2 regions of the Enterobacter vonholyi genome follow, and region 2 is predicted to be linked to the other one. Evidence: predicted binding sites of a transcription regulator. Region 2 holds the regulator's gene; the other holds the start of a gene.
What was found. The regulator Fur, encoded in region 2, represses iron uptake genes when iron is present. The targets are predictions, from matches to a motif close to ATAATAATGAGAACNACTATCAA.

Region 1 (10,163 bases), 140 kb from region 2:
CCATTGACCGTATAATTCTTCGCGTTTCACCACCGCGAAGTACACACTTCTCAGTGCGCCCTTAGCTCAGTTGGATAGAGCAACGGCCTTCTAAGCCGTAGGTCGTAGGTTCGAATCCTACAGGGCGTGCCATTTAATTTCATAAAGTTACGCCTCCTTCACATCCTCCTGATTTCCATTGTGGGACATATTTGGGACATCACCCCTAAAACTTACCGGTCATGAAGGACATTTATGTGGTATCTACTCGCAACTTCGCTTGCCGCACTCTCTCTTAATAAAAGCCTGGCTTACCTGATGCTGGGATTAACGGCATTTCTCGGCTGGAAACAGAGTATTCTTGACGCCCCGGCGCTGCTGGTTATTGCATCAATCGTTGTTGGCTGGTCTGTTGTTGAATGGCTACGTAATAAAAATAATAAATACACATATCTGGTCGAAGGCCTGTGCGTGGTCATCGCCGTTGCCCTGGTTATGCATGTGCTCCCGGGCTTCCATAATCCCAAAGTGCTGGATGCTGTCGTCGTTGGTCCGCAAAGCATACCGTTCAGTATGTACTTTAATATGGACAAGGCGGTGGTGCCGTTCTTTTTAATTACGTGCATGCCAACGCTATTCGTAGCAAAACCCCTCTATAAAATTGGCAAGCTCGGCTGGGGAATATTGGTACTTGCGGTACCCGCGCTGTTACTTCTGGCTGTGGCGTTGGGCGGGCTGAGAATTGAGCCACATGCGCCAGAATGGTTCGCGCAATTTGCCCTTGCGAATATTTTCTTCGTCTCTTTGGCCGAGGAAGCTCTGTTCAGAGGCTACCTTCAGCAGCGCTTGTCCCGGATCGTTCATCCTGTTGTAGCGCTGTTGATTGCCTCAGTCATCTTTGGGCTGATGCATTATAGCGGCGGTTTACTGCTGATTATTTTTGCCAGCCTCTCCGGCATTATTTACGGCCTGGCGTGGATGTGGAGCGGCAGGCTCTGGGTTGCAACGTTATTCCATTTTGGGCTGAACGGCGTGCATTTATTGTTCTTCACCTATCCTGCGTATGCCCCTCATGCGGTTATGTGATGCTTTTTAAATGAGTAGCCTTATAAATTTAGCTACCTCCGGATAAGCATACAAAGCCCCGCAATATCGGGGCTTTTATATCTGCCGGGCGCATGAATAACAGATTTACCTTCGCGTCATAATAAATAGAAGGCTAATTAATTTATTATAGGCAGGCTTAAGGTTTTCTTAATCTAATAATTATCTCTCATTAAAATTTGGATTTTTATCATTCTAAAATCTGCTAAAAAGAAATTTTACACTTTTACGACTAAACTCGATTGATACTAATTATCATTAGCGTTGTTGTATGCTTTAATCCTGTCCCACAAAGCTATGAGTGGTTACTCCCGTTGGTCTATTAAGGATATGTTCATGAATTCTCGCCTGCTGTCCTGCTTCTCGCTTGCCTTGTTGTCTTCCTCCCTTTTCCTTTCCGCACAAGCGGTTGCCGCCGATAACAACGAAGGTATCGTTGTTTATAACGCGCAGCACGAAAACCTGGTGAAGTCGTGGGTTGACGGTTTTACTAAAGAAACCGGTATTAAAGTCACTCTACGTAATGGTGATGACAGCGAGCTGGGTAACCAGCTGGTGCAGGAGGGCAGCGCGTCGCCGGCAGACGTATTCCTGACGGAGAACTCGCCGTCCATGGTGCTGGTGGATAATGCAAACCTGTTTGCGCCGCTGGATCCAGACACCCTGAAGCAGGTACCGGCGGAATATCGTCCTGCGCACGGCCGCTGGATCGGCATTGCCGCCCGCAGCACGGTATTTGTGTATAACCCGGCAAAACTCAGCGAACAGCAGCTGCCTAAGTCGCTGATGGATCTGGCGAAACCCGAGTGGAAAGGCCGCTGGGCGGCATCTCCTTCAGGCGCGGATTTCCAGGCCATCGTGAGCGCGATGCTGGCCCTGAAGGGCGAGAAGGCCACCCTGGAATGGCTTAAAGCGATGAAAGCCAATTTCGTTGCCTATAAAGGCAACAGCACCGTGATGAAGGCAGTCAATGCCGGCCAGATTGATGGCGGCGTGATTTATCACTACTACCGCTTTGTCGACCAGTCCAAAACCGGTGAAAACAGCAAAAACACTCAGCTCTACTACTTCAAACACCAGGATCCGGGCGCGTTCGTAAGCCTTTCCGGCGGTGGCGTGCTGGCGTCCAGCAAACACAAAGCGCAGGCGCAGGCCTTCATCAAGTACATTACCGGCAAAGAAGGTCAGGAAAGTCTGCGTACCAACAACGCCTTTGAGTATGCAGTGGGCGTGAACGCGGCCTCCAACCCGAAACTGGTTCCGCTGAAAGATCTTGATGCACCGAAAGTTGAACCTTCAACGCTCAACAGTAAAAAAGTTATCGAGCTGATGACGCAAGCCGGTCTGCTGTGATCCTGAGAGTGAAGTGAACGTCTTATGTCTGGTCTGAGTCTCGACATCGGAAAAAACAGAGTGCAGGAGCCTGTCCGCAGGCGTCCTGCACTGCCGATGGTTGCGTTAGCTGTGTTGTTTTCATTAATGGCGCTTCTGCCTTTGGGTTTTATCATTGCCATTGGCATTGAGACCGGCTGGGAAACCATTAAGGCGCTGGTGTTTCGCCCGCGTGTGGCTGAGCTGCTCGGCAACACGCTGTGGCTGACGGCCCTGGCGGTTCCGCTGTGTATCGTGACGGGCGTGGTGATAGCCTGGCTCACAGAGCGCACGCAGCTTGCCGGACGGGGCATCTGGTCCGCGCTGGCGGTCGCTCCGCTGGCCATTCCGGCGTTTGTGCAAAGCTATGCCTGGGTGAGCGTTGTCCCGTCCATGCATGGGCTTTCCGCGGGCGTGTTCCTCTCGGTTCTTGCGTACTATCCGTTTATCTATATGCCGGTTGCGGCGGTGCTGCGTCGCCTTGATCCGACGCTTGAAGATGTCGCCGCGTCGCTCGGCACGCCGCCGTGGAAGGTCTTTTTCCGTGTGGTGCTGCCCCAGCTCAAGCTGGCTATCTGCGGCGGCGCGCTGCTGGTGGCGCTGCACCTGCTGGCGGAATATGGCCTGTACGTGATGATCCGCTTTGATACCTTCACCACGGCCATTTATGACCAGTTTCAGTCTACCTTCAGCGGCCCGGCGGCAAACATGCTGGCGGGCGTGCTGGCCTTGTGCTGCCTGGCTATATTAATGCTGGAAGGCGTGACGCGTGGAAAAGCCCGCTACGCGCGAATTGGCGCCGGGGCCGCGCGCGAGCAGAAACGCTGGCCGCTGAAGCCTGCGGCGGCCGCGCTGGGTCAGCTGTTTTTCATCGTGCTGATCGTGCTGGCGCTGGGCGTGCCGTTAATTGTTCTATGTCGCTGGGTTTGGCTCGGCGGCGCGCAAAACTGGATGAGTGCCGATCTCTGGCACTCCCTGCGCCAGACGCTGATGCTCGGCGTGGGCGGCGCACTTCTCACGACCGTGTGCGTGATCCCCATCGCGTGGCTCGGTATCCGCTATCCACACCGCATCTTCCGGATGCTGGAAGGGTGCATCTATATCACCAGTTCGCTGCCGGGCATAGTCACGGCGCTGGCGCTGGTCACCGTCACTATTCATTACGCCCGTCCCATTTACCAGACGGAAATTACCCTGTTCCTGGCCTACCTGCTGATGTTTATGCCCCGTGCGCTCATCAACCTGCGGGCGGGGATTGCTCAGGCGCCGGTTGAGCTGGAAAACGTGGCGCGCAGCCTGGGCAGCACGCCCGCGAAGGCGCTCTGGAGCGTCACGATGCGGCTGGCCGCGCCGGGTGCGGCAGCGGGGGCCGCGCTGGTTTTCCTCGGCGTCAGCAACGAGTTGACCGCCACGCTGCTGCTCTCTCCGCTGGGCACGCGCACGCTCTCCACCGGATTCTGGGCGCTAACCAGTGAAATTGACTATGTTGCCGCCGCCCCTTACGCGATGCTGATGATCCTGATTTCACTCCCGCTGACCGCCATTCTCTATATGCAGTCGAAGAAAATTGCAGGGCTATGACATGCTTGAATTAACCGCCATTTCTAAATCGTTTTCTGATGTGCAGGTGCTCGACAGCTTAAACCTGAGCGTTGCGCCGGGGAGCAGGACGGCGATTGTCGGGCCGTCCGGGTCGGGTAAAACCACGCTGCTGCGTATTCTTGCCGGCTTTGAAACGCCCGACACGGGGCGCATTGTCATGCAGGGGAGAACGCTGTTTGATGAAAACAACTTTGTTCCCGCCCACCTGCGCCGGATCGGTTTTGTACCTCAGGAAGGGGCGCTTTTCCCTCACCTCAATGTGGCAGACAACATTGCCTGGGGGCTGGACGGTACCCGCCACGAGAAGCGCCAGCGCGTTGAGGCGCTGATGGAGATGGTCTCTCTGGACAGGCAGCTCGCAACGCACTGGCCCCATGAGATTTCCGGCGGACAGCAGCAGCGCGTGGCGCTTGCCCGTGCGCTGGCCAAGCGTCCTTCACTGATGCTGCTGGATGAACCTTTCTCGGCGCTGGACACCGGCCTGCGCGCCATGACCCGTAAAGCCACGGCCGATCTGCTGGCCGAAGCGGGCGTGGCCTCGATTCTGGTCACCCACGATCAGAACGAAGCGTTGTCCTTTGCCACGCAGGTCGCGGTCATGCGCTCCGGGCGCTTCACGCAGGTCGGGACGCCTTATGACGTCTACACCCGTCCGGTTGACGAAGAGACGGCGCTGTTTCTTGGCGGTGCGCTGATCCTGCCTGCGCAGCTCACCGCGGGCTACGCCCTGTGCGCCCTGGGTGAGGTGCCCACGGACAACGCGCAGGCTACAGGGCAGGGCAGAGTGATGCTGCGCCCGGAACAGCTGAGCGTGACGGCATGTGCCTCCCATGAAAGCCCAATCTCGATTCTTGATGTGGACTTCACCGGCCAGCTGTCGACGCTCACCCTTGGGCTCGCCGGGCAGCACGAGCCCGTGACCCTGAAGACCGTCAGCCAGCCAGGATGGAACCCTGGCACGACGGTACGCATTGATATTGCTGGCACCGCACGTGTATTCGAATATTCTTAATATTCGTTAGTAATTTCATGCAACGGGTTGTTATAAAAGATTTTTCCCGAAGGTATGGCATTCTCTGAGATTCTCTACCATGCTCATAAAACCTCACCGCAATGCGTGAGGTTTTTCGTAGTTGCTGATTAATCTCAAGGAAAAAGGTTATGAAAAAGACGACTGCTATTTTGTTGGGAACGGCGTTACTGTTTACAACCAATGCTTTTGCTGCACAGCTACTCACTAAAAGCGAGTTCAAAAAAGTTGCATCTCAATATAAAAAAATCGGTACGGTAAACACCTCGAATGAAGTATCGGTGGATGATGCAAAAAAAGAACTGATTGAGAAAGCCGATAAGAAAGGCGCGGATGTCCTGGTGCTCACTTCAGGGAACACCAACAATAAAATTCACGGTACGGCCAATATCTACAAGAAAAAATAACGTCATTGCAGCCACCCCGAAACGGGGTGGTTGTTCACCCTCTTTTCTCGCCATACCTCCTCATGAACGCGGTTACACTTGCTAATGCATTTATAATGCGTATAGTTCTCATTTGCATTTCAGCAAACACATTCTAAGGCCCGACAACGGGTCATTTTTGCGCGCACTTTCAAATGAGTTAACGATGAACAACACCAACATACACAAAACGCTGCTGGCGCTCGCCGTTGGCGCAATAACACATTCCGCCTTCGCGGCTGACGATCAAAAAGAAGATACCCTCATCGTGCAGGCTAAGCCTGCCAGCGAGTTCAAACCCGGTGGCGACCAGCTGGTACCGGCCTTCCTTGACGGACAGGTGGCGAACGGCGGACGCATGGGAATGCTGGGCCAGCAGAACGCCATGGACGTGCCGTTCAACATCATCAGCTACACCTCAAAGCTGGTGGAAGATCAGCAGGCGAAAACCATTGCTGACGTGGTCGCTAACGACGCGGGCGTGCAGTTCGTTCAGGGGTATGGCAACAGCGCGGAAACCTACCGCATCCGCGGCCTGAAGTTTGACGGTGACGACATGACCTTTGGCGGTCTGTCCGGCGTGCTGCCGCGGCAGGTAGTAGATACCCAGATGGTCGATCGCATCGAGATCTTCAAAGGGGCCAACTCGCTGATGAACGGCGCGGCGAGCTCCGGCGTGGGCGGGATGATCAACCTTGAGCCCAAACACGCGGGCGAACTCCCGCAGGCGAAAGTGGGCATCGACTATACCTCTGATTCCCAGATTGGCACCACGCTGGATGCGGGCCGTCGCTACGGCGACAGCGACCAGTTTGGCGCGCGGGTGAACCTGGTCCATCGCGAAGGGGAAACCGGCATACCGAATGACCGCCGCCGCACCACGCTGCTCTCTACCGGCCTGGATTACAGCGGTGACCGCTTCCGCACCTCGCTGGATCTCGGCTATCAGAAGAAAACCTTCCACGGCAGCCCGATCAGCGTCAATATCTCCGCGGTGGATTTCGTACCCGAGCCGCCGAAAAACGATCGCAACTTCTCTCAGAAGTGGGCCTACAGCGACATCGAAAACGAGTTCGGGATGTGGCGCAGCGAGTACGACATCACCGACGGCTGGACCGCCTACACCGGCCTGGGCGCGCAGCACGCGCACGAGGAAGGGATCTACAGCGCGCCGAAGCTGGTCGATAAAAGCGGTAAGGCAACGGCCAGCCGCCTTGATACCAACCGTATCAGCGATTCCGTCAGCGGCATGGCGGGCATTCGCGGTAACTTTGATACCGGTTTTATCTCGCACAAGGTCAATGTCGGCTATTCGGCGATGACCAAAAACGAAAAAATCGCGTGGAAAATGTCGGCTGCGAAGGATAACCCGACCACCAACATCTACCACAATACCGGCGTCGATATGCCGGACAGCAGCAACTTCAACGGCTCCGGCGGAAAGTACAGCGACCCGCTGACCAGCGGACGCACGCGCACACAGGGCTGGCTGCTGAGCGATACGCTGGGCGTACTGGATGACAAACTGCTGTTCACCGCAGGCGCCCGCCACCAGAAGGTGGTCATTCGCGGGTATAACAAAATTACCGGTGCGGAAAACGCGGCGGATGGCTTCGACGGCAGCCGCTGGATGCCAACCTACGGCGTGGTCTACAAGCCGTGGGAGACGCTTTCCCTCTATGCCAACCATACCGAAGCGCTGCAGCCGGGCAAAACCGCGCCTAATACCGCCACCAACTACGGCCAGAGCACCGGTATCGTTCACTCTAAGCAGAATGAAGTGGGCGTGAAGGCGGACTTTGGCCGCGTAGGCGGCTCGCTTGCGCTGTTCGAAATCAAAATGCCGTCGGCGATCCTCGACGACAGCGGTCACTACGGCCTTGACGCTGAACAGCGTAACCGTGGCGTGGAGCTGAACGTCTTCGGCGAGCCAATGCTGGGGATGCGTCTGAACGCCAGCGCTACCTGGCTGCAGGCTGAGCTAACCAAAACCAAAAACGGCGTAAATCAGGGTAACGATGCGATCGGTATTCCGAACTTTTACGCCGTGCTGGGCGCAGAGTACGACATTAAGCCGATTGACGGCCTGACTGCCACCGCCCGCGTGAATCACTCCGGCGCGCAATATGCTGACCTTGCAAACACCAAAAAGCTGGACAGCTACACCACGCTGGATCTGGGGATGCGCTATCGCTTCGCGGTGAACCACAATGCAAACCAGATGACCGTGCGCGCGGGCATCGACAACGTGACCAATGAAAACTACTGGGCCAGCGTGGACGATTCCGGTACCTATATTACGCAGGGCGAACCGCGCACCTTTAAGGTCTCGGTTGGCTACGAATTCTAAGCGTTCCATCTCGTTATCCGGGGCAGGGATGCCCCAATCCCTTGCTACCTCCAGCATGAAGTGTTAAAACGTGCCCCTTCTAAAAAAGAGACAGGGGTAGGACGTGAAAGACGCGTCATCCGCTTCAGGCCATGGTAGCGCCGAAGCCTCGTCGGATCAGAATCCGACGCTGCAACGTGGGTTGCAAAATCGACATATTCAGTTAATTGCCCTTGGCGGCGCAATCGGTACCGGGCTGTTTCTCGGCATAGGCCCCGCTATTCAGATGGCTGGCCCGGCGGTTCTGCTGGGTTATGGTATCGCCGGGATTATTGCCTTCCTGATCATGCGCCAGCTTGGCGAGATGGTCGTTGAAGAGCCGGTTTCAGGCTCCTTCGCGCACTTTGCTTATAAATACTGGGGCCCGTTTGCCGGCTTCCTGTCCGGCTGGAACTACTGGGTAATGTTCGTGCTGGTGGGGATGGCGGAGTTAACCGCCGCAGGCATCTATATGCAGTACTGGCTGCCGGATGTCCCGACGTGGGTCTGGGCGGCGGCCTTCTTCATCATTATTAACGCCGTTAACCTCGTCAACGTCCGCCTGTATGGCGAAACCGAATTCTGGTTTGCGCTGATCAAGGTGCTGGCGATTATCGGCATGATCGGCTTTGGCCTGTGGCTGCTGTTCTCTGGCCACGGCGGCGAGCGCGCCACGATCGACAACCTGTGGCAGCACGGCGGCTTCCTCGCCACCGGCTGGAAAGGGCTGATTCTCTCCCTGGCGGTGATCATGTTCTCCTTCGGTGGGCTGGAGCTAATTGGCATTACCGCCGCCGAAGCGCGCGACCCGCATAAAAGCATTCCCAAAGCGGTTAACCAGGTGGTGTATCGGATCCTGCTGTTCTACATCGGCTCGCTGGTGGTCTTGCTGGCCCTCTATCCGTGGGTGGAAGTGAAGTCCGACAGCAGCCCGTTCGTGATGATTTTCCACGATCTGAACAGCAACGTGGTCGCCTCGGCGCTGAACTTCGTCATTCTGGTGGCGTCGCTGTCGGTCTATAACAGCGGCGTTTACTCCAACAGCCGTATGCTGTTTGGCCTCTCCGTACAGGGCAACGCACCGCGCTTTTTAACCCGCGTTAGCCGTCGCGGCGTGCCGGTGAACTCTTTGTTGCTGTCAGGGGCCATCACGTCGCTGGTGGTGCTGATCAACTACCTCCTGCCGAAAGAGGCCTTCGGCCTGCTGATGGCGCTGGTTGTCGCCACGCTGCTGCTGAACTGGATCATGATCTGCCTGGCGCACCTGCGCTTTCGCGCCGCGATGCGCCGCAAGGGACGCGAAACGCAGTTCAAAGCGCTCCTTTACCCGGCGGGGAACTACATCTGTATCGCTTTCCTGGGGCTGATTCTGGTGCTGATGTGCACCATGGATGAGATGCGCCTGTCCGCGATGCTGCTGCCGGTGTGGGTTATATTCCTGTTTGTGGCGTTTAAGCTATCCCGAAAAAAGTGATCTGCTTTTCACCCTCTCCCCGTGGGAGAGGGCCGGGGTGAGGGCACCAGACCGCACCTGCCTTCACGCCCGGTGTCCGAAACTGATTATCTGACGATGACCCCCGACAGGGAGCGAATATCATTCCCCGTCGGCGACTGGTGAATACGCAAACCAAATTCATCCACCACCGCGAAAATATGGTCGAAGATGTCGGCCTGTATCTCCTCATATTCTGCCCAGACCACCGTATTGGTAAAGGCATATATTTCAATCGGCAAGCCATTCGCGTCAGGCGCCAACTGACGCACCATCAGCGTCATATCTTTGCGAATGCGCGGGTGGTTGCGAAGATATTCGTTCAGGTAGGCGCGGAAGGTGCCGATATTGGTCATCTTGCGAAGGTTTAATACCGATTCTCCTTCACCGTTCTTCTGATTCCACAGGTTTATTTCCTCATGTCGAGCGGCCAGATAGGGCTTAAGCAGTTTCGCCTGAATAAGTTTCTGCTGTTCCTGCTCGTCGAGAAAATGAATGCTGGTGGTATCAATGTTCAGGCTGCGCTTAATGCGTCGACCGCCGGAGGCCGACATGCCGCTCCAGTTGATAAAGGCGTCGGAGACCAGCGCCCACGTCGGAATGGTCGTAATCGTATTATCGAAATTTCGCACCTTAACGGTGGTCAGGCCGATGTCCGTCACCGTGCCGTTGGCACCGTATTTCGGCATCTCCAGCCAGTCGCCGAGCTTGAGCATGTCGTTGGCGGAAAGCTGAATCCCCGCCACAAGTCCGAGTATCGGGTCTTTAAACACCAGCATCAGAACGGCAGCC
Region 2 (10,163 bases):
CGCGTCCGGTGTTATCCGCCTGAACAAAACCAGCGTGCAGATTATCGTTGGCTTTGTGGCAGAGAAAATTGCTAATGCCATGAAAACTACCGGCCCGGTAGCCGCAGCAGAAGCTTCTGTCGCACCTGCCGCCGCGCCAGCGGCTGCAAAACCGCAGGCGGTACCCAACGCCAAAACGATAGCCGCGCTGGTTTCACCGGTAACCGGTGAAGTCGTTGCGATTGAGCAGGTGCCTGACGAAGCCTTCGCCAGCAAAGCGGTCGGTGACGGTGTGGCGGTGAAACCAACGGACAAAACCGTTGTGTCTCCGGCTGCCGGTACCATCGTGAAAATCTTCAACACCAACCATGCGTTCTGCCTCGAAACCGAAAATGGCGCGGAGATCGTTGTCCATATGGGTATCGATACCGTTGCGCTGAACGGCCAGGGCTTTACTCGTCTGGTGGAAGAGGGCGCTGAAGTGGTGGCTGGGCAACCGATTCTGGAAATGGATCTGGACTTCCTGAACGCCAACGCGCGCTCCATGATAAGTCCGGTCGTTTGCAGCAACATCGACGACTTCAGCGGCCTGGTCATTCAGGCGAAAGGTCAGGTTGTTGCGGGTCAAACACCGCTGTACGAGATTAAAGGCAAGTAATCGCTCCTGAGTAGAGTCATGCCTTAAGCGGCGGGGGAGATCCTCCGCCGCTTTTTTTTGCAGCAAATGCCCCCATTATTTTCTTCAGAGACGTTTTAAGGGTTGTCACTACGTCCGGCTTATAAGATCATATGCCGTTATACGTTGTTTACGCTTTGAGGAATCCACGATGAGTGAGGCTGAAGCCCGCCCGAGTAACTTTATTCGTCAGATCATCGATGAAGATCTGGCCAGTGGTAAGCACACCACAATTCATACCCGCTTTCCGCCGGAGCCGAACGGCTACCTGCATATCGGGCATGCGAAGTCCATCTGCCTGAACTTTGGCATTGCGCAAGACTACCAGGGACAGTGCAACCTGCGTTTCGATGACACCAACCCAGTAAAAGAAGACATCGAATACGTTGAGTCCATTAAGAACGACGTGCAATGGCTGGGCTTCAACTGGTCTGGCGATATCTGCTACTCCTCTGACTATTTTGATCAGCTGTACGCCTATGCGGTAGAGCTTATCAACAAGGGTCTGGCGTATGTCGACGAGCTGTCTGCTGACGAGATCCGTGAGTATCGCGGTACGCTGACCGCACCGGGCAAAAACAGCCCGTTCCGCGACCGCAGCGTGGAAGAGAACCTGGCGCTGTTTGAAAAAATGCGTGCCGGTGGCTTCGAAGAAGGCAAAGCGTGCCTGCGTGCCAAAATCGACATGGCGTCTCCGTTTATCGTGATGCGCGATCCGGTGCTGTACCGCATTAAGTTTGCGGAACACCACCAGACCGGCAACAAGTGGTGCATCTACCCGATGTACGACTTTACCCACTGCATCAGCGATGCGCTGGAAGGCATTACGCACTCCCTGTGTACGCTGGAGTTCCAGGACAACCGTCGTCTGTACGACTGGGTTCTGGATAACATCACCATTCCTGTGCATCCGCGCCAGTACGAGTTCTCTCGCCTGAACCTGGAATACACCGTGATGTCCAAGCGTAAGCTGAACCTGCTGGTGACCGACAAGCACGTTGAGGGCTGGGATGATCCACGTATGCCTACCATTTCTGGTCTGCGTCGTCGTGGTTACACTGCCGCCTCTATTCGTGAGTTCTGCAAACGTATCGGCGTGACCAAGCAGGACAACACCATCGAGATGGCGTCTCTTGAATCATGCATTCGCGAAGATCTCAACGAAAACGCTCCGCGCGCGATGGCGGTTATCGATCCGGTGAAACTGGTTATCGAAAACTATCCGCAGGGTGAAAGCGAGCTGGTCTCCATGCCTAACCATCCGAACAAGCCGGAAATGGGAAGCCGTGACGTGCCGTTCAGCGGCGAGATCTGGATTGACCGCGCTGACTTCCGCGAAGAAGCCAACAAGCAGTACAAGCGTCTGGTGCTGGGTAAAGAAGTGCGTCTGCGTAATGCCTACGTCATCAAAGCCGAGCGCGTTGAGAAAGATGCAGAAGGGAATATCACCACCATCTTCTGTTCTTATGATGCTGAAACGTTGAGCAAAGATCCTGCGGATGGCCGCAAGGTGAAAGGCGTTATCCACTGGGTGAGCGCATCCCACGCGCTGCCGGTAGAAATTCGTCTGTACGATCGTCTGTTCAGCGTGCCTAACCCTGGTGCTGCGGAAGACTTCCTGGCGACCATCAACCCGGAATCTTTGGTGATTAAGCAGGGTTATGCGGAGCCTTCTCTGAAAAACGCTGAAGCAGGCAAAGCGTTCCAGTTCGAACGTGAAGGTTACTTCTGCCTGGACAGCCGTCACAGCACGGCAGAAAAACCGGTATTTAACCGTACCGTAGGTCTGCGTGATACCTGGACGAAGATCGGCGAATAATATTGCTGGTCTGGTCAATGAGAGACAAACGCCGCACTATGCGGCGTTTTTTTATTTAACGATCAGGGTATTAAGCCAGGGCCTAAAAAGGTGTGATAAAAATATCAGGTCAATGAGGTGCTACTTATTTTTCAAAAAAAAGTTTGTGTCATTAGGAAAAACAAAAAGGTTATAAGAAAGGGAAGATGTTTCTCGTCTAGCCACTGAAATAATTGAAAATTCCCCGCCATTCCTCGCCTCCCTGCAAATGTTACAAAGCACTACTGATTATGTGCACTTCGTCATAATCCTGACTTTTGTCCGCTAAAAAGCATTGATAATTCGCGTCGCGAAAAATAACCTAACGACGGTAGTTAATTCGAGGGTATTTAAAACTACCCCTGACCATTTGGTCTTTTTTATTTACGCCGTTTCAGGCGTTTTAATTCGTCAAAGAGGAATAATCTATGCGTACGTTCAGTGGCAAACGTAGTGCGCTGGCGCTGGCTATTGCCGGTGTGACAGCAATGTCGGGCCTGGTAGTGACACCAGAGGCGAAAGCGGCGGGCTTCATCGACGATTCTACCCTCACGGGCGGTATCTATTACTGGCAGCGTGAACGTGACCGTAAAGACGTCACCGAAGACAAATACAAAACCAACCTTTCTCATTCCACCTGGAACGCCAACCTGGACTTCCAGTCAGGCTATGCCGCGGATATGTTCGGTCTGGATATTGCTGCGTTTACCGCGATTGAAATGGCGGAAAACGGCGACAGCGCCCACCCGAACGAAATTGCCTTCTCCTCCAGCAATAAAGCGTATAAAGAAGACTGGTCCGGGGATAAGAGCGGCATCAGCCTGTACAAAGCCGCTGCAAAATTTAAATACGGTCCGGTATGGGCGCGCGGTGGTTATATTCAGCCAACTGGCCAGACCCTGTTAGCACCGCACTGGAGTTTTATGCCGGGTACCTATCAGGGTGCGGAAGCCGGGGCGAACTTTGACTACGGTGATGCGGGTGCGTTGAGCTTCTCCTATATGTGGACCAACGAGTACAAAGCACCCTGGCACATCGAGATGGACAAGTTCTACCAGAACGATAAGAAAACCAAAGTCGATTATCTCCACTCGCTGGGGGCGAAATACGACTTCAAAAACGATCTGGTTCTCGAAGCAGCATTTGGCCAGGCGCAAGGGTATATCGATCAGTACTTTGCCAAGGCCAGCTATAAGTTTGATGTCGCGGGTAGCCCGCTGAGTACCAGCTATCAGTTCTACGGTACGCGCGACAAAGTCAGCAACGGTGGCGTCAATGACATTTATGATGGCACCGCGTGGCTGCAGGCGCTAACCTTCGGCTATAAGGTCGGTCAGGTTGATTTACGTCTGGAAGGAACATGGGTGAAGGCGGAAGGGCAGCAGGGCTACTTCCTGCAGCGTATGACCCCGACCTATGCCTCATCCAACGGTCGTCTTGATATCTGGTGGGATAACCGCTCAGACTTCAACGCCGACGGCGAGAAAGCGGTCTTCTTCGGCGCAATGTACGACCTGAAAAACTGGAACCTGCCTGGCTGGGCGGTGGGCGCTTCTTACGCTTACGCCTGGGATGCAAAACCTGCCGATATGGCAACTCCGGACGCATACTACGATCCCAACTATCGCCTGAAAGAGTCTTCTTACAGCCTCGATGCTATCTATACCCTGCAGGATGGCCGCGCGAAAGGCACAATGTTCAAACTGCACTTCACTCAATATGACAACCACTCCGATATCCCGAGCTACGCGGGCGGTTACGGCAACATCTTCCAGGATGAACGTGACGTGAAATTCATGGTTATCGCACCGTTCACTATCTTCTGATGAATCTTCCGGCGGGTTAGATCCCGCCGGACCGGAGACTGCATATGATGAAAAAAATCGTAATCGTCGCGTTACTGGCATCAGGGCTGGTGGCGTGTGCTCAGAGTGAGGCACCGAAAGAAGATTCCCGGCTGAAGGAGGCCTATAGCGCCTGTATTAATACAGCAGAAGGATCGCCGGAGAAAATTGACGCCTGTCAGAGCGTGCTGAACGTGCTGAAGAAAGAGAAAGCGCATGAGCAGTTTGCGACGCGGGAGAATGTCCGCGTGATGGATTACCAGGCCTGTATCCAGGCGCGTAAAACCGGTAACGATCAGGAAGTGACCAAGCGTTGCGATAAGATCTGGAACGAGATACGCAACAATAATAAATAAGTTGCTTTACGCCCGGTGGCGCTGCGCTTACCGGGCTTTTTTCTGGCAAAAAAAAGCCAACCTTTCGGCTGGCTCAGAGTATGAACACTTGATTATTTTGCGTCGTGCGCGTGGTCATCTTCGCGGCAGTCGCCTTCAGCGCAGTGACCGTAAAGATACAGGCTGTGGTTGGTCAGGCGGATACCGTGACGCGCGGCGATTTCACGCTGGCGCGCTTCGATGGAATCATCGCTGAATTCAATGACCTTGCCGCAGTCGAGGCAGATCAAATGATCGTGGTGCTGCTGCTGGGTCAGTTCGAAAACAGATTTACCGCCTTCGAAATTATGACGGGTGACAATGCCCGCGTCATCAAACTGGTTCAGCACGCGATAGACGGTAGCCAGCCCAATCTCTTCACCCATGTCGATAAGACGTTTATAAAGGTCTTCCGCACTGACATGGTGATTGTCTGGACCCTGAAGCACTTCGAGGATTTTTAACCGAGGAAGCGTAACTTTCAGGCCAGCCTTCTTTAATGCGGTATTGTTGTCAGTCATGCGGAATCTGTCCTGTTGCTAAACGATTCACTTCTGTAGGAAGTGACAGAAAATGCACCTGGGATAATGCGTCTCATTATAGAACTGCCATGGCTAAATGAAAACTGCAAGTCTCAGGCAAAATATGCTTATAAAAATGGGGTATCACCAACAAACTTGCTCGATGGAAAACCACATTTTATCAGGGAGACATTGTACAGGTCTGGGCGAAAAAGTTAAAAGATTGTAGCAATTAATTTAATCGGTTTGACCTGGTGCACGGGCGCAACCGCCGTTGCGCCGCGAGAAAAATCAGGCGTTAAGAATATCGTCCAGGTGCAGCTCTTCACGGATCTGCTTAACCCATTTCTCAACGCGCTCTGCGGTCAGTTCTGGCTGACGGTCTTCGTCGATGGCCAGACCCACGAAATGATCGTCATCGGCCAGGCCTTTAGACGCTTCGAAGTGGTAACCAGCGGTCGGCCAGTGGCCTACGATAACCGCGCCATTCGGCTCAATGATGTCGCGGATGGTACCCAGCGCGTCACAGAAATACTCAGCGTAGTCTTCCTGGTCACCGCAGCCAAACAGGGCAACTAGCTTACCGTTGAAGTCCACTTCTTCCAGCGTCGGGAAGAAATCATCCCAGTCGCACTGGGCTTCACCGTAGTACCAGGTTGGGATACCCAGCAGCAGAATATCATAGCCTTCCAGATCTTCTTTGCTGCTCTTGGCAATGTCATGCACATCAGCAACGTCTTTACCGAGCTGTTTTTGAATGTTTTTTGCGATATTTTCGGTATTGCCGGTATCACTGCCAAAGAAAATGCCGATGATTGCCATGAGTAAAATAACCTCTTGAAACTTAATAGTATGGTGGCGCAATTCGGCCACGGATAAGGGCAATAATAGCAGAACTGGCAACCCTGCGGAAACAGCTATCGCGCAGGACTGCACTCTGTGCTACATGAAAAGGGTAATAAAGGGGATTTTCAGACTTATGCCTGGCTGCGCAACGTCTCAAGCTGGGCGATTAACATCTCTTCAATGAGCTCGCTGCGGCTGATATTTCGCGCGTCAGCCAGCTCGTTCAGCGCATCGACGGCGTCGGCGTTAAGCTTCAGTTCGACACGCTTAAGCCCGCGATTTTTATCGCGTTTAAGCTGATTGCGTTTATTGATACGCAGCTGTTCATCGCGCGAAAGCGGATTCGTCTTCGGTCGTCCCGGGCGACGCTCATTCGCGAACAGATCTAGTGTCGTACGGTCCGTTTGTTCTTTGGCCATGATTCTGAGACTTCGGGGGAAACACGCCGCCCTGCTAATGCCCGGGCGATAAGCGCGCCATCATACATCACCAAAAACGGCACGCCAACGACTGGAAGCCCGCAGCCTTCCAGTCGCTTTCTTTTTAATCAATTTGTCGTATCAGCGAGATAGCGGCGAATGGCGCGCAGCACGGCATCGGGTTTTTCTGCGTGCACCCAGTGTCCGGCACCGGCAATCACGTGGGCGCGAGCCTGCGGGAATTGGGCCAGCAGCGTGTCGCGGTACGCGTCGGTAACGTAAGGAGAGTTACCGCCGCGAATAAAGAGGGTAGGGTGCGGCCAGGCGGGGACGGTTTCCCAGCCCACGATGTTGTTGTACTGGTTCCAGAGCACCGGCACGTTAAAACGCCATTGGCCGTCAACAAACGACTTCAGCAGGAACTGGACTACGCCTTCTTCATCAAGATGCTCACGCATGACGGCAGCCGCCTGTTGGCGAGTCGCGACGCCCGCTTCGGTGACCGCATTGATGGCGGCAAAAATTTCGTCGTGGCGGCGGACGTCGTAATCCACGGGCGCAACATCAATTACAATCAGGCCGTTAATACGCTCCGGGGCCAGTGCCGTCAGGGCCATCACTGCTTTGCCACCCATTGAATGCCCGATGAGGGTCACCTTTTGCAGGTCGTTGGCATCCAGCGTATCCAGCAGATCCTGCGCCATTGCCGCGTAGGTCATCTCGTCGGAACGGCCGGAAAGACCGTGATTGCGCATATCGACCTGTAAAATATCGTGGTCAGTAACCAGATCGCGCGCCAGCACGCCCAGGTTATCCAGGCTGCCAAAAAGCCCGTGAACCAGTACGATGGGAGAATTATTGTTCGGCGATTGTGCAGTTTGCGCTCGGGTATTCAATTTCATGGCAAAGTTCTTTTTTTACGTATGTCAGGTTAGGGTATCATGTTGACCATTCTGCCGCCCGGCTGCAAGGTTCCAGTTTAATCTGACTTTTGCCGCCAACCTGGTTTGACGCTATCCGCTGTTGGGATTTGACCTTATAATCCCAATGACTTGTATTCAGATAAGATATCGCACTGGATTAAGATGAAAACAATCGAAGTTGATGACGAACTCTATCAGTATATTGCCAGCCAGACGCGGCATATCGGGGAGAGCGCGTCCGACATTTTACGGCGCATGCTTAAAATTTCCGCCGCTTCACAGCCTGCTACCCCAGTCACCAAAGATGTCGTGTCTCAGCCAAGCGTTGTTGCACAAGCAAAACCTGCCGTGACGCCGGCAAAAGATAAAGTGCGCGCGATGCGCGAGCTGCTCCTTTCCGATGAATACGCGGAGCAGAAAAAGGCGGTTAACCGCTTTATGCTGGTGCTGTCTACACTTTACTCACTGGATAACAAAGCGTTTGCTGAAGCGACCGAGTCGCTGCACGGTCGTACTCGCGTCTATTTCGCGGGCGACGAGCAGACGCTGCTGCAAAATGGCAATCAAACCAAACCCAAACATGTTCCTGGCACCCCGTACTGGGTGATCACCAATACCAATACGGGCCGCAAGTGCAGCATGATTGAACACATCATGCAGTCCATGCAGTTCCCGGCGGAATTGATTGAAAAGGTTTGCGGTACAATTTAACCCTTGCATCAGAAGGACCCGGTAATGGCAAATCACAGCCGTGCAGGCCAACCTGCACAACAAAGCGATTTGATTAACGTCGCTCAGCTGACCGCGCAGTATTACGTGCTGAAGCCGGTCGTGGGCAACGCAGAACACGCAGTGAAGTTTGGTACATCTGGTCACCGCGGCAGCGCGGCGCGCCACAGCTTTAACGAACCGCACATTCTGGCCATTGCTCAGGCCATTGCGGAAGAGCGCGCTAAAAACGGCGTTACCGGTCCGTGCTACGTGGGGAAAGATACCCATGCCCTGTCTGAACCGGCGTTCATCTCTGTTGTGGAAGTGCTGGCGGCAAACGGTGTCGATGTGATTGTTCAGGAGAACAACGGCTTCACCCCAACGCCTGCGGTCTCTAACGCCATCCTGGTGCACAACAAAAAAGGTGGCGCGCTGGCTGACGGTATCGTTATCACGCCATCCCACAACCCGCCGGAAGACGGTGGTATCAAATATAACCCGCCTAACGGTGGCCCGGCAGATACCAACGTCACCAAAGTGGTGGAGGATCGCGCGAACGCGCTGCTGGCTGATGACCTGAAAGGCGTGAAGCGCATCTCTCTGGATGCGGCCATGGCGTCCGGCCACGTGAAAGAGCTGGATCTGGTTCAGCCGTTCGTGGAAGGCCTGGCGGATATCGTCGATATGGCGGCCATCCAGAAAGCCGGCCTCAAGCTGGGCGTGGATCCGCTGGGCGGCTCCGGTATCGAATACTGGAAACGTATCGCCGAGCACTACAAGCTGGATCTGACCATCGTGAACGATCACGTCGATCAGACCTTCCGCTTTATGCATCTGGACAAAGACGGCGCGATCCGTATGGACTGCTCCTCCGAGTGCGCGATGGCGGGCCTGCTGGCGCTGCGTGATAAATTCGATCTGGCGTTTGCTAACGACCCCGATTATGACCGTCACGGTATCGTCACCCCTGCCGGGCTGATGAACCCGAATCACTATCTTGCGGTCGCAATTAACTATCTGTTCCAGCACCGTCCGCAGTGGGGCAAAGAGGTGGCTGTCGGTAAAACGCTGGTTTCCTCGGCGATGATCGACCGCGTGGTTGAGGCGCTGGGCCGCAAGCTGGTGGAAGTGCCGGTGGGCTTCAAATGGTTTGTTGACGGTCTGCACGACGGCAGCTTCGGCTTCGGCGGTGAAGAGAGTGCGGGCGCATCTTTCCTGCGTTTCGACGGCACGCCATGGTCAACCGATAAAGACGGCATCATCATGTGCCTGCTGGCGGCGGAAATCACCGCGGTCACCGGTAAGAACCCGCAGGAACATTACAACGAGCTGGCGGCACGCTTTGGTGCACCAAGCTATAACCGTATTCAGGCCAGCGCGACGTCAGCCCAGAAAGCGGCCCTCTCCAAACTCTCACCGGAGATGGTCAGCGCAAGCACCCTGGCGGGCGACCCGATCACCGCACGTCTGACGGCGGCACCGGGTAACGGCGCCTCCATTGGTGGACTGAAAGTGATGACCGAAAACGGCTGGTTCGCCGCGCGTCCATCCGGCACGGAAGATGCGTATAAAATCTATTGCGAAAGTTTCCTCGGCGCTGAGCATCGTCAGCAGATTGAGAAAGAAGCGGTAGAGATTGTCAGCGAAGTGCTGAAAAACGCGTAAGTGCGGTTTGGGTGCGGGCTGATGCCCTCATCCTGACCCTCTCCCGAAGGGAGAGGGAGAAAACAATAAAACGGCAACCCTTGGGTTGCCGTTTTGCTTTGACCTAACTGTGCTTGTTCTTCAATTCAAACCGTGGTGACACCAGACCGTACAGCGTCCAGCCCATAAAGGTTACCATTGCCCCGTAGAGCATCGCTTCCTGGCCCGATGAGTAGAGCGCATAGAAGCTGTAAATCGCGCCAATCAGCGCCACGATATTGGCCGCGCGCGCTTTGCGCGGATCCACCTTCGCCACTTTCTGAATGATCACCAGCGCCGCCATCGACAGAATATACGGAATGATATTCGTCACGACAGCCAGGTTGACC

Region 1: a site for Fur is predicted at 5,589-5,611, ahead of AB3N39_RS05285 (TonB-dependent siderophore receptor). Genes of this name have one in related genera too.

The regions. Positions count from the first base shown of each region.
Region 1 is NZ_CP162152.1:1,119,667-1,129,829, forward strand. Features, by position in the region: tRNA gene AB3N39_RS05255 (tRNA-Arg) at 56-132, shown strand; gene AB3N39_RS05260 (CPBP family intramembrane glutamic endopeptidase) at 235-1,065, shown strand; gene AB3N39_RS05265 (iron ABC transporter substrate-binding protein) at 1,420-2,436, shown strand; gene AB3N39_RS05270 (iron ABC transporter permease) at 2,461-4,035, shown strand; gene AB3N39_RS05275 (ABC transporter ATP-binding protein) at 4,037-5,068, shown strand; gene yahO (DUF1471 family periplasmic protein YahO) at 5,218-5,493, shown strand; gene AB3N39_RS05285 (TonB-dependent siderophore receptor) at 5,678-7,861, shown strand; gene pheP (phenylalanine transporter) at 7,965-9,353, shown strand; gene AB3N39_RS05295 (mechanosensitive ion channel family protein) at 9,440-10,163, opposite strand, start outside.
Region 2 is NZ_CP162152.1:1,262,888-1,273,050, forward strand. Features, by position in the region: gene nagE (N-acetylglucosamine-specific PTS transporter subunit IIBC) at 1-637, shown strand, start outside; gene glnS (glutamine--tRNA ligase) at 807-2,474, shown strand; gene chiP (chitoporin) at 2,921-4,318, shown strand; gene chiQ (ChiQ/YbfN family lipoprotein) at 4,366-4,692, shown strand; gene fur (ferric iron uptake transcriptional regulator) at 4,785-5,231, opposite strand; gene fldA (flavodoxin FldA) at 5,523-6,053, opposite strand; gene ybfE (LexA regulated protein) at 6,209-6,496, opposite strand; gene ybfF (esterase) at 6,625-7,398, opposite strand; gene seqA (replication initiation negative regulator SeqA) at 7,582-8,130, shown strand; gene pgm (phosphoglucomutase (alpha-D-glucose-1,6-bisphosphate-dependent)) at 8,155-9,795, shown strand; gene potE (putrescine-ornithine antiporter) at 9,899-10,163, opposite strand, start outside.